DNA from 4 places in the Paenibacillus sp. FSL E2-8871 genome. Region 3 is predicted to be linked to each of the others. Evidence: predicted binding sites of a transcription regulator. Region 3 holds the regulator's gene; each other region holds the start of a gene.
The links. The regulator Rex, encoded in region 3, represses fermentation and respiration genes when NADH is low (regulators of the CRP and FNR family bind a similar motif). The targets are predictions, from matches to a motif close to TTGTGAAATATTTCACAA.

Region 1 (3,218 bases), 2.2 Mb from region 3:
CTTCTTCTTCGTCATGAAATAACCCGATAATATAAACGCGATAATTCCCAGCGCTACTATAATCATAAGAACTAAACCACGTTGTTCGAAAATATCAGTCATATAATAAGTCATTACCACGAAAGCAAGCAATAAAGCCCCAAGTGGCAAAAGCAATCTTTGCGCCATTTTTCGAGCGCGAGCCTGTAGATCTCCCACTGTACGCAACGTTGTGAACATGAGACCATGTACCAAACAAAGAAGGACAACAGTCACACCAGCTACTACGGTATACACATTTACGATATCTGTAAAACTTGCGTACATTTGCATATCCCCATCAATCGGCAAACCTTTGATAAAGCTGGCGAACACCACAGCTAGGAGGAACGGTGGGAGGAAGCTGCCGAAAAAGATACACACATCCCAAGTTTTTTTCCAAGCTATGGAATCCCGTTTACCTCTAAATTCAAAAGCAACACCACGTGCAATCAAAGCTAATAAAGCAAAGACAAAGGGAATGTAAAATCCACTAAATAATGTTGCATACCACTCAGGGAAAGCTGCAAACATTGCACCCGCGGCTGTGATTAGCCATACCTCATTTCCATCCCAGAAGGGTCCGATCGAGTTAATCAGAATCCGGCGCTCAGTATCATTCTTAGCGAGAATTTGTGTTTCCATCCCTACGCCGAAATCGAAACCCTCCAGGAAGAAGAACCCTATAAACAGAACTGCAATGAGCACAAACCACAATTCATTAAGAGACATCATTGGGCGCCCTCCTCGTTATATGGATCATGCGAATCCCCGTGATCGTTATCCATCGCATAAGGACCTTTTTTAATCACTTTCATAAACAAACCAATTAGAACTAATCCGAGAATGGCGTAAATCGCTGTAAAAGAAATAACAGAGAATAGAACCTGACCACTAGTAATGTTAGGCGACACACTGTCTTCCGTTGTCATCAATCCGAATACCGTCCATGGCTGACGCCCGAATTCGGTCATGACCCAACCTGCTGTATTCGCGATTGGAGGAAGCAATATTCCCCATAACATAAACCGCATAAACCATGTGTTTGGACGGTCCATCTTTTTGCGCCACATTAAATACATTGCGTACATACCCATTACGATCATTAACGTTCCTGCTAGAACCATGATCCGGAAACTCCAGAATGTCGTACGTACTGGCGGGATATAGTCACCGGGGCCATAGGTTTGCTCATACTCAGCTTGCAGCTCAAGCATACCTTTAACTTCACCGGAAAATTTACTGTATGAAAGGAAGCTTAGCATATACGGAATTTGAAATTCTCCAGAACTTTCCTGCTTGTCAGGATCAATGTTAGCCCATACGGTCCAAGGTGCTGGGTCACCACTCTTACCCCACAGTCCTTCAGAAGCCGCCATCTTCATAGGTTGAGTCTCAACCAAATACTGTGCTTGCGCATGACCTGCCACGGCTACACCAATAGAAGAAATGATACCTACGATTGCTGCAATTTGAAAAGATTTCTTAAAGAAAGATACATCTTGTTTCTTCAATATCTTATATGCACTAATACCCGTTACGAGGAAGGCGCCTGTTGCATACGCAGCAAGAACCGTGTGCGGGAATTCAACCAGCAATTGTCCGTTCGTAATGAGCGCGAAGAAATCATTCATTTCTGCCCGTCCATTATTTATCTCAAATCCCACAGGATGCTGCATAAAGGAGTTCGCTGCTAGAATCCAGAAAGCGGATAACATCGTACCGAATGCTACCAGCCAGATGGATAACAAGTGCACTCTTTTGGACACTTTGTCCCAGCCGAATATCCAGATCCCAATAAAAGTAGACTCCAGAAAAAAAGCTGCCAATGCTTCGACTGCAAGTGGAGCCCCGAATACATCACCCACAAAACGTGAATAATCAGACCAGTTCATCCCGAACTGAAATTCCTGCAAAATACCTGTAACTACCCCTACTGCAAAGTTGATGAGAAACAGCTTTCCCCAGAACTGTGCCATTCTTTTGTACTCTTCATTGCCTTTTCTAACGTACATGGTCTCCATGATCGCAATCAAGAGCGCTAGTCCGATTGATACCGGTACAAAGAAATAGTGGAATATTGTCGTCGACGCAAATTGTATACGCGACAGCATTACTGTATCCATATTTTTCCCTTCCTTCTCCCCTTTTCGTTAATTATATTGTGTCAAAAATTTAGACGTCATTTTGTGATAAATGTCACACAAAGGGGTACTTTTAACGGTGAAATTCAAATGATTTGTGACAAAAATCACAATTTATCTTAAAAAAAGCAAAAAAAATAAGACGGTTTGACCGTCTTGAAGTTGTTCACTGCTCTATAACAAGCTTGACTCATAAAGGCATTGGTTAGGTAATGGAAATACCCTTCTTCAGCGATTTGAGATCGCCATTCGAATTAAGCAATTGTGGTAGCATCTTCGTGCTGCGAACCATTGGAGAGTCACATAGACGGCAAGAAGGCGCATGTTCAAATGCGAAATTATCCCTCATCCATCCGTTGCATCCATCATTGGTACACGCCCAAATCGCGGTATTTTCTTCCGGTATTTCTTCCAAAGGTTTCTTCCGGTAGTTCATTGCCGTTCCTCCCATCCTGTAAGTCAATAGTGACTAACTAGATATAAAAAGACCGTCCCAACTTTCACAAGCTGGGACGGTTTCTTCTATTATTACAGTTTTACAACGTTTTCGGCTTGTGGTCCACGGTTGCCTTGAACAACGTTGAATTCAACGCGTTGGCCTTCGTCCAAAGTTTTGAAGCCGTCGCCAGTGATTGCGCTGAAGTGAACGAATACGTCGCTTCCGCCTTCAACTTCGATAAATCCGAATCCTTTTTCTGCGTTGAACCATTTAACTGTACCTGTTTGCATGTGTGTTACCTCCACAAATTTAAATTAATATGTTCTTTTTATCTTCAAACAAAGAAAAAATTCACACATTGAAAAAGGTTGTATTACCGAATATAACAGCCCTTTTCAATGCGAAAATTAGGGACTAAATGTATGATTGATATCATATTACCACACCTGATTAGCAAAGGCAAGCTGGCATCCGTATATATCCGTTTCTACCCTAATAAGTATTACCTTCCAATGTAAGGGTTGCCAGTCAGCCCAAAATTGATTAAATCAGCTTATAATTGCCATATTTATCAAAACTTTAGAAGAAATAGATCCCCGATAGCGATACAGAGTATC
Region 2 (3,218 bases), 290 kb from region 3:
GTACTGAGTAGCGCCTTTTTCGAAATAGATCTTGTCAGGTACTTTAAACCATTGCATATTCACGGTACGACGATTCACCCTTTTCACGTTGATCAAATTGATTGCTGTAACGTTTTGCGACACGGAGTTACGACCATAAGATCCACAACCCAGAGTCAACGAAGGGATATTAGTGTTATAGATATCGCCGATCGCACCATGTGTGGAAGGCGAGTTAACGAGAATACGTCCTGTTTGCAGACGGTTAGAGAACTTCATGATTACTTCTTCGTTGTTGGAGTGGATAGCCGAGCTATGTCCCATACCACCAAATTCAACAATTTGAGCTGCGCGTTCGATACCTTGATCTGCATTTTTAACTTTGTAGCAAGCAAGAACCGGGCTTAATTTTTCAGCGGAAAGTGGATATTTAGTGCCTACACCTTCAAGTTCTGCTACCAGGATCTTTGTGCCGGCAGGGACTTGAATGCCACACATTTCAGCAATTTTCACTGCGGATTGACCTACGATTGCTGGGTTAACCGCACATTTATCTACGTTCATTGCTCCACTAGTCAGTTTGGCAGCTTCTTCTTTATTCACAAAGTAGCAGCCATTAGCAATCATTTTTTTCTTCACTTGATCGAAGATTGGTTCTTCGATAATAACAGCTTGCTCGGAAGCACAGATCATACCATTATCAAATGTTTTAGAAAGAATGATGTCCGTTACGGCTTGATCAATATCCGCGCTCTTTTCAATGAAAGCAGGTACGTTACCAGGGCCTACGCCAAGTGCTGGTTTACCACAGCTATAAGCTGCTTTTACCATTGCAGAACCACCAGTTGCCAAGATAAGAGCAACGTCTGGGTTGTTCATCAATGCGTTTGTCTTGTCCATTGTTGGCATTTCAATCCATTGGATACAGTTCTCAGGAGCGCCAGCTTTCACGGCAGCATCATGAAGAATTTTTGCAGCAGCTGCACTACACTCTTGCGCAGATGGGTGGAAACCGAATATAATAGGGTTCCGTGTCTTAATCGAAATCAACGCTTTAAACATCGTGGTGGATGTAGGGTTGGTTACCGGTGTGATACCCATAACAATTCCGACGGGTTCAGCAATTTTTTGGAAGCTATCATAAGCGTTGTCTTCAATAACGCCTACTGTTTTATCGTATTTAATTCCGTGCCAGATATATTCAGTTGAGAAGATGTTCTTCGTAATTTTGTCTTCGTATACGCCGCGTCCAGTTTCTTCTACGGCCAATTTTGCGAGGTACATATGTTTGTCGAGTCCAGCCAACGCCATTGCATGAACGATTGTGTCAACTTGCTCTTGGTCTAGCGCCATGAACGCCTCATGCGCTTTTTTTGCTTTATCCACTAAATTCTGAATATACTCTTCAGCGGTAACTTGTTTAACTTGGGCGGCGACTTCGTTCTTAACTGCCATCTCCCTCGTCCTCCTGTCAATTTTTAGTTGTTTTTCTCTACACATTTATCTTATCACATGATTTCCACCTTGTATAGTGAAATCTTTCACAAAGTATAAAGTTTTTTTGATTTGTTTTCAAAGCGCTTTCATTCGATCATATTATAGTCTTTTTACCATTTTATGTGCTATAAAACCCTTTAAATCTTAGAATTATACTTTAATAAGCAAAATTTCAGCTCCTTTTTATTCCATATATCTAAAATCAGTACACAAAAATATATTCTCTTCATCACAGTCAATTACGATTTTCCTACACTGTAATAATTTCCAATAGATTATCACTATTTCTGAAGATTTATAAATTTATAAATCTTCACAACAAAAAAACCGGCCCCAAAGGGGCCGGTTTTTGCATTAAACTATTCCGCTTTAATCGTATCAAAGAATTTCTCTTGTACTGTTTTAGCTGCTGCTTCTAGCTGGCTCTTGGAATCCGTTCCTTTTTTGGAGAACAGCTCTTGAATGACATTGGACATGGTTGCGTAGTAGTCCTGTGTATTGTATTGAGCTTCAGGTTTACCATCCAAAAGTCCCATAATGTCAGGGCTATATTGGTATACGTTGGTGTACTTGTCATAAACCGCTTTGGTCTTCTTACCAAACTCAGAATCTGCTGAGTAGTAATCTAAGAGTGGCGGGATAAAGTATTTACCATCAGCTGTACGTTGTTGAAGAACTGCATCCAGTGCTTCCAAACCTTTATCAGAGAAGTAATCAAATGTGATATAACGGAATGCCATTTCTTGCTCATCTGGTGTTGCATTCGGATTAATTACGAGGTAATCACCACCAAGTACCCCCGTATGCTTGCCGCCTTTTTCCATAGCAGGCATTGGATATGTGAGCACATCCTCAGGTTTCAGTCCACCTTGATTCAGTGCTTGCTCGATTACGCCATCGGACCCAGCCATTACCATAGCTGTACGACTTTGTTGGAATGCGCCTACAGCATCGCCCCAGCCAAGTGCCCAGTCCTGAGGAATCGCGTTAGCTTCCCATCTAAGTTTCTTGTAGAAATCCAGTGCTTTAACACCAGCATCGGAATTAAAGGTAGCGACAACCTTCCCGCCTTCAACCTTTTGAATTTCACCGCCAGCTTCGAACAGGAAGTTGGTCCAGTTCCAGCCTGCTTCGTTACCTTTACCCATTGGAGCAATACCGGAAATACCTTTTTTGACATCAGCTACGCCTTTAGCCGTATTCAGCATATCATCCCAAGTCCAATCCATTGGTGGGACCGCAACGCCTTTTTCATCCAGCATTTTTTTGTTGATCATAGTAGTTGTTACATAACCTTTTTGAGTTACTCCGAAAACTTTACCATCAATGATGAACTGATTTTGCAGTACTGGGTTAATTTGATCCTTAAATTCGTATTTGTTCCAAAGATCCGTAATGTCAGCAACCCAGCCCTTTTCCACCAGGAATTTAGCTTCTGTAGCATAGGTGTTAAAGAAGGTTGGTGCTTCATTCGCAGCCATTTTGATTCCGATTTCACTTACATTGTACTGCCAGTCGTCTTTAACAATTTCAACATTTGGATATTCAGCCTGGAAACGTTTAATCTTGTCATCTTCTTGCGCTCTCACTTCAGTCAAGTCAGGTGTTGGATAGTGAATCTTGATCGTCACTTTTCTTTGAGTAATGTCATCCACTGGCGCCTCTGTAGCGGTTGCTGTATTATCCGTTACCGCATTTGTTGGCGCAGTAGATGCTTCCCCGCCTTTGTTTCCCGCTGTGTT
Region 3 (3,218 bases):
TTCCTTTTCTTCAAGGTACAGCTCCCTTTCTAGTAATATATCTTTTTTGATTATATAACACACCTGTGTGTTTATCCAAAGTTTCATATCCAATTCAATGATCTAATTATCAGAAACACAAAAGGCTGTAACTTTGCAATCGCAGAAAGTCACAGCCTTTCAGTTATTCGTTATGATCTTAGACTATCGTTTAAGCAGTCCATCAAATGATTCTTGCGCCTTACGACGGATTGCTTCCTCATCTAGCGTTACACATTCTCCATGTTTTACAACCTGTTTACCATTCACCCATACATGCTCAACGTCCTTGGCGCTGGCAGAGTATACAGCATGAGACAACAGATCTGTGTGTGGTAGCATATGCGGCTGGTCTATATCAATCGCGATAAAGTCCGCTTTCTTGCCAACAGCGAGTCTACCCACATCATTTAAAAAGATAGACTTTGCGCCATACTCTGTAGCTATACGCAGCGCTTCCGGAGCTGGAACAGCCGTCGGATCACCACTTACACCTTTATGGATGAGGGCTGCAAGACGCATCTCTTCAAACATATCCAGGTTATTATTGCTTGCCGCACCATCTGTACCCAGTGACACCTTCACACCAGCCTTTAGAAGATCCGTAACCCGAGCCACTCCACTAGCCAGTTTCAGATTACTTCCTGGGTTATGAGACACGCCTACATCATGACGAGCCAGTATCTCGATCTCTTCATCATTCAAATGAACGCCATGAGCAACAATAGACGGACGAGTGAACATTCCAAGCTTCTCTAAATGCGCTACAGGCCGAAGTCCGTAATCCACCACATTCTGCTCCACTTCGCGTTTGGTCTCGGACATATGGGTATGCATCGGTAAATCCAAATCATGTGCCGCTTGTACAAACTTAACAAAGAAGTCCGGTGGGCAAGTATATGGGGCGTGTGGCGAGATCATCGTCGTAATTCTGCCGCCAGCCTTACCATGCCAATTTCGTGCAAAAGAAATCGCTTCCGCAAGCTTGTGATTTTGTACTTCCTCTGGGCATAATCCGATTACGCCTCTCATCAGTACGGAACGGATGCCTGATAATTCGACCACCTCTGCTACTCGGTCCATATGATCATACATATCCAAGAAGGTTGTAGTACCACCTTTTAGCATTTCCAGTACCGACAAGGAGGTTCCCCAGTATACATCTTCTCCAGTGAATTTCGCTTCCATTGGCCACATCTTCTCTTGAAGCCACACCTGAAGTGCTAAATCATCTCCATAACCACGAAGCAATGACATTGCGGCATGGCCATGTGTGTTTACCAGACCTGGCATAAACAGCAGACGACTGCCATCAACAACTTGCACATCATCTTCCATTAAAGGCTCTTCTTTTCCTATGTAAGTGATCAAATCATCTTCAATAGTCATGTATCCGCTCAGAACCGGCTCATCCGTTCCCGGAATAAGAAAACGCCCGCCCTTAATAATCGTTTTACTGCTCTTCATTTCCGCTTTCTTCCTTTCCGTCTTTCAAATAATAAGCAAGGCTTTGCAAATCCGTTGTAAAATCGGCAGCATGAACACGGATATTCGATGGTGTTTTTAGAATCACTGGTGCAAAATTCAAAATCGCCTCAATGCCAGACTCAATGAGAATATCTGCTACATTCTGCGCTTCTGAATCAGGCACAGTAATTATCCCAATTCGAATACCTTGCTCACGAACCGTCTGACCAAGCTCCTCCATCGGTTGAACGGTAAGAGAGTTGATTTTCCGCCCTACCTTAGGTGCATAGGAGTCAAATATAGCGGTAATCTTCATAGTATCTTTCAGATAAGCATTGTAATTAGATAATGCATGTCCAAGGTTACCAGCACCTACTAAAGCCACATTCAATTGTTGATCCAGCTTCAGAATATGACGGATTTTTTCAATAAGATAAGTTACGTCATACCCGATACCTTTTCTACCAAAGTCTCCAAAATAAGCTAAATCTTTACGAATTTGAGCAGGATTTAAATCAAGTTTTTGTCCTAGTTCTTGTGAGGAAACGGTTAATATTTCACGTTTCTGGAGATCATTCAAGAAACGCAAGTACACAGGAAGTCTGCGAACAACGGCTTCTGATATTTTATCCGATTTCATAATTTACCTCCTAATTTAAGTGATATTCTGTTCAAATCCTATCGAAATATCTGCACCTCGTCTCAAGGAAGAGCGGTATTCTTATACCGCCCTTCCTTGTAGAGTGATTAATAAGATCGATGACGTTCTTTTCAAGAAACGCCTCCGTCTTCCAACCACTCCGCTATACGAGGAACCATTTGATCCGTAAGCATATGCTCCATTTTCGGGCCAGGCAACGAATAGAGGAAATACTTCCCATAGTGAGATTCTATCACCCTTGTGTCATACACAATAACAATACCCCGATCTTGCGCTGTCCGTACCAGCCTCCCAAATCCTTGCTTGAAGCGAATAACCGCCTGAGGAACAGACAACTTCATGAACGGATTCTTTTTCTGGGCTTGTAATAACTCAGACTTCGCTTCCGCTAGAGGGTGGTTTGGCGGTTGAAATGGGAGCCTCACGATGGCCAAGCATGTTAATGCTTCACCTGGAATATCTACACCCTCCCAAAAGCTGCTTGTTCCTAATAGTACAGAAGCTGCACTGTCCTGAAAACGGCGGATCAGCTTGCTACGGCTGCCCCCCTCCACGCCTTGACCTAGCACCGTGATCTCTTGTGAGGCTAGAGCCTCTTTCAGAGGATCGTAAACCTGGCGTAGCATCTTGTAAGAAGTAAACAGGACAAGCATCCGCCCACGTGTTGTAATAGCTGCTTCTGCTAGTGACTGTACGAGTGTATCGACAAATCGGGCATCGCCTACACTCCCCTTCACACTAGGGAAATCCCGCGGAATAACTAACAGCGCCTGCTCCCGATACTTAAAGGGAGAAGGCAGGAGTGATGTCATCAGACGCCCCTCTTCCGCAGCTTCATTAAGTCCGAGATTATCAATCATAAACTGGAAAGATTTATCGACAGAGAGTGTCGCCGAAGTTAGCACGATACTTTTCTTCTTGTCGAAAAACAGCTCCTTAAGCTGAGTACTAACATCAACAGGAACGGCATACAGCTGTAGCGATTTACTGCGATAATTTCCATTCGCCTCCAGCCAATATACTACATTCTCATCATTTAATCCCATAAAAAACCGTACTTGCTCACGTATAG
Region 4 (3,218 bases), 290 kb from region 3:
GGCTACAGAGTTCAGTGAAGCCAGAGCACCTTTCTTGTCGCGTCCGTGCATTGGGTTAGCACCTGGTGCGAATGGTTCGCCTTTTTTACGTCCGTCAGGTGTTGTACCTGTCTTCTTACCGTACACTACATTCGAAGTAATGGTCAATACCGATTGAGTTGGCACAGCATCACGATAAGTTTTGTTTTTACGGATCATTGTCATGAAGGTTTCAACCAATTCTACTGCGATGCTGTCTACAGCATCGTCATTGTTACCGTAGCAAGGGAATTCGCCTTCGGTTTCGAAGTCAATTGCAATACCTTGTTCGTTACGGATCGGTTTAACCTTCGCGTATTTAATAGCACTCAGCGAGTCAGCTGCAACGGACAGACCAGCGATACCGCAAGCCATCGTACGCAGAATGTCGCGATCATGCAGTGCCATTTCGATACGTTCGTAAGAATATTTGTCATGCATATAGTGAATGATGTTCAAAGTGTTAACGTAAGTCTTAGCCAACCACTCCATCATCGGTTTGAAGCGTTTCATTACTTCGTCATAATCCAGATATTCAGAAGTGATCGCTGGGAATTCCGGTCCAACTTGTGCTCCGGATTTTTCGTCTTTACCACCATTAATAGCATACAGCAAAGCTTTTGCCAGGTTGGCACGAGCGCCGAAGAACTGCATTTGTTTACCGATACGCATTGGAGATACGCAGCAAGCAATAGCATAATCGTCACCCCAGTATGGACGCATTAGATCGTCATTTTCATACTGAATTGCACTAGTTTCGATGGAAACCTTAGCACAATATTTCTTGAAGCCTTCAGGCAATCTCTCGGACCACAGAACAGTTAAGTTTGGTTCCGGAGCTGGACCCAAGTTGTACAGGGTGTTCAGGAAACGGAAGCTGTTCTTGGTAACACGAGTGGTTCCATCTTCAGCCATACCACCGATGGATTCAGTTACCCAAGTAGGGTCGCCGGAGAACAGATCATTATAGTCAGGTGTACGCAAGAATTTCACGATACGCAGTTTCATTACGAAATGATCGACAATTTCTTGTACTTGTTCTTCAGTCAAAGTACCTTCTTCAATATCGCGTTCTGCATAGATGTCTAGGAAGGAAGAAACACGTCCCAGGGACATCGCCGCACCATTTTGTTCTTTAACTGCTGCCAGATATCCAAAGTATACCCATTGAGTAGCTTCCTTGAAGTTCGTCGCTGGTTTGGAAATATCCATACCGTGAGCTGCTGCCATTTCTTTCAATTCGCCCAGTGCACGAATTTGCTCAGACAGCTCTTCACGCAAACGAATTACTTCTTCTGTCATGGAATCAACTTCAAGCTCAGTTAGTTGTTGCTTTTTGTCTTTAATCAAGAAATCAATACCGTACAGAGCAATGCGGCGGTAGTCGCCGATAATACGTCCACGGCCGTAAGCATCAGGAAGACCTGTGATAACGCCGGATTTACGTACTGCTCTCATGTCTGGTGTATATGCATCAAATACGCCTTGGTTATGCGTTTTGCGAATGTTCGTGAACATGTCGACGATGTTTTGTGGAAGCTCGAAGCCATAAGCCTTCGTAGCATCGACCATCATCTTGATCCCGCCGAATGGCTGAATGGAACGTCTGAAAGGAGCGTCAGTCTGTACGCCTACGATTTGTTCCTTGTCCTTGTCAATGTAGCCTGGAGCGTGTGAAGTGATTGTGGAGACAGTATCTAGGGAAACATCCCATACGCCGCCTCTTTCTCTTTCTTCCTTGCTCAGTTGAGAAATAATCTTCCATAGTTCAGTTGTGTTACTAGTAGGACCTACGAGGAACTCTTCGTTACCTTCATAAGGCTTAATGTTACTAGCAATAAAGTTGTTAACGTCAACTTTCTTGGACCATTTACCTTTTGTAAAACTTCTCCAACCGGACTTCACTTCATTTACTTCTTTTTCAATCACCGACATGCTAAATCCCTCCATCTATATTTATTATATTTGTAGAGATCGCGGGCTTGAAGGTTGATCCCGTGTCTCGTGATCCCCAAAAGATGTGGTTGTTCCAAATTTCACAATCAACATTTCATATGTGGGACCGTTGTTTATATAAACATTCTAGTTTATTTTCTATAAAAACACTGTGACAAATATCACCTTTCGAGTGATATTTGTCACCTTTATCTAAGTCCACAACTATCCTATTCTCTATTTAACCATTTATTAATTATCAAATCTTCCGTAGAACGCATTACGGTATACATCAGCAAGCTCAGATACCAGTGGCAGCTTAGGATTGGCAGTTGTACATTGATCTTCAAACGCACGGTCAGCCAAGTAATCTACGCGGGATTCGAAGTCCTTAGGATCAAAGCCCAGTTGTTGGAACGATTCTTCGATGCCCAATTTTTTATTCATATCGCGAATAGCATTGATCAGGCTAGTTACACCTTCTTCAGTTGTGCGAGCTGGCAATCCCAGAATACGGGCAATTTCAGCATAACGCTCATCAGCTACGAAGTGCGAATATTTAGGGAACGAAGCGAACTTCGTAGGTTTTTTAGCATTGTAACGGATAACGTGTGGCATAAGGATCGCGTTAGTACGACCGTGAGCAGTGTGGTACTGTCCGCCCCATTTATGCGCCAAACTGTGGTTAATACCCAAGAATGCATTGGCAAAGGCCATACCAGCAAGTGTTGATGCGTTATGCATTTTCTCACGTGCTACTCTGTCGCCTTCCAGCGCCGATTTTTCAAGGTATTGGAATACAAGTTGGATCGCTTTAATAGCTAGACCATCAGTATAGTCACTCGCCATAACAGATACATAAGCTTCGATAGCATGTGTCAATACGTCCATACCTGTATCAGCAACTGCAGTTTTTGGCAAGCTGTATACGAACTCTGGATCAATGATAGCCACATCTGGAGTTAACTCGTAGTCAGCCAAAGGATATTTGGTGTGCTGTTCAGTTGTTTTATCGGTAATAACTGCGAAAGATGTTACTTCCGAACCTGTACCCGAAGTAGTTGGAATCGCTACAAACTTAGCTTTGTTACCAAGTTTAGGGAATTTGTATACCCGTTTACGGATATCCATGAATTTTTGTTTCAGACCATTAAAGTCTGCGTCTGGATGTTCATAGAATAACCACATTCCTTTTGCAGCATCCATTGGGGAACCGCCGCCAAGTGCGATAATGCAGTCCGGTTGGAATCTGTTCATCATTGCAG

Region 1: NYE25_RS20820 (cytochrome ubiquinol oxidase subunit I) is a predicted target of Rex. The motif match lies at 2,258-2,275, and genes of this name have one in related genera.
Region 2: adhE (bifunctional acetaldehyde-CoA/alcohol dehydrogenase) is a predicted target of Rex. The motif match lies at 1,509-1,526, and genes of this name have one in related genera.
Region 4: pflB (formate C-acetyltransferase) is a predicted target of Rex. The motif match lies at 2,043-2,060, and genes of this name have one in related genera.

What each region holds. Positions count from the first base shown of each region.
Region 1 covers NZ_JBBOBV010000001.1:4,588,808-4,592,025, forward strand. The annotation lists gene cydB (cytochrome d ubiquinol oxidase subunit II) at 1-753, opposite strand, end outside; gene NYE25_RS20820 (cytochrome ubiquinol oxidase subunit I) at 750-2,144, opposite strand; gene NYE25_RS20825 (cold-shock protein) at 2,368-2,598, opposite strand; gene NYE25_RS20830 (cold-shock protein) at 2,691-2,891, opposite strand.
Region 2 covers NZ_JBBOBV010000001.1:2,727,442-2,730,659, forward strand. The annotation lists gene adhE (bifunctional acetaldehyde-CoA/alcohol dehydrogenase) at 1-1,434, opposite strand, end outside; gene NYE25_RS12590 (ABC transporter substrate-binding protein) at 1,836-3,218, opposite strand, start outside.
Region 3 covers NZ_JBBOBV010000001.1:2,438,713-2,441,930, forward strand. The annotation lists gene NYE25_RS11205 (cell wall elongation regulator TseB-like domain-containing protein) at 1-14, opposite strand, end outside; gene NYE25_RS11210 (amidohydrolase) at 184-1,485, opposite strand; gene NYE25_RS11215 (redox-sensing transcriptional repressor Rex) at 1,472-2,125, opposite strand; gene dinG (ATP-dependent DNA helicase DinG) at 2,257-3,218, opposite strand, start outside.
Region 4 covers NZ_JBBOBV010000001.1:2,724,049-2,727,266, forward strand. The annotation lists gene pflB (formate C-acetyltransferase) at 1-1,953, opposite strand, end outside; gene adhE (bifunctional acetaldehyde-CoA/alcohol dehydrogenase) at 2,206-3,218, opposite strand, start outside.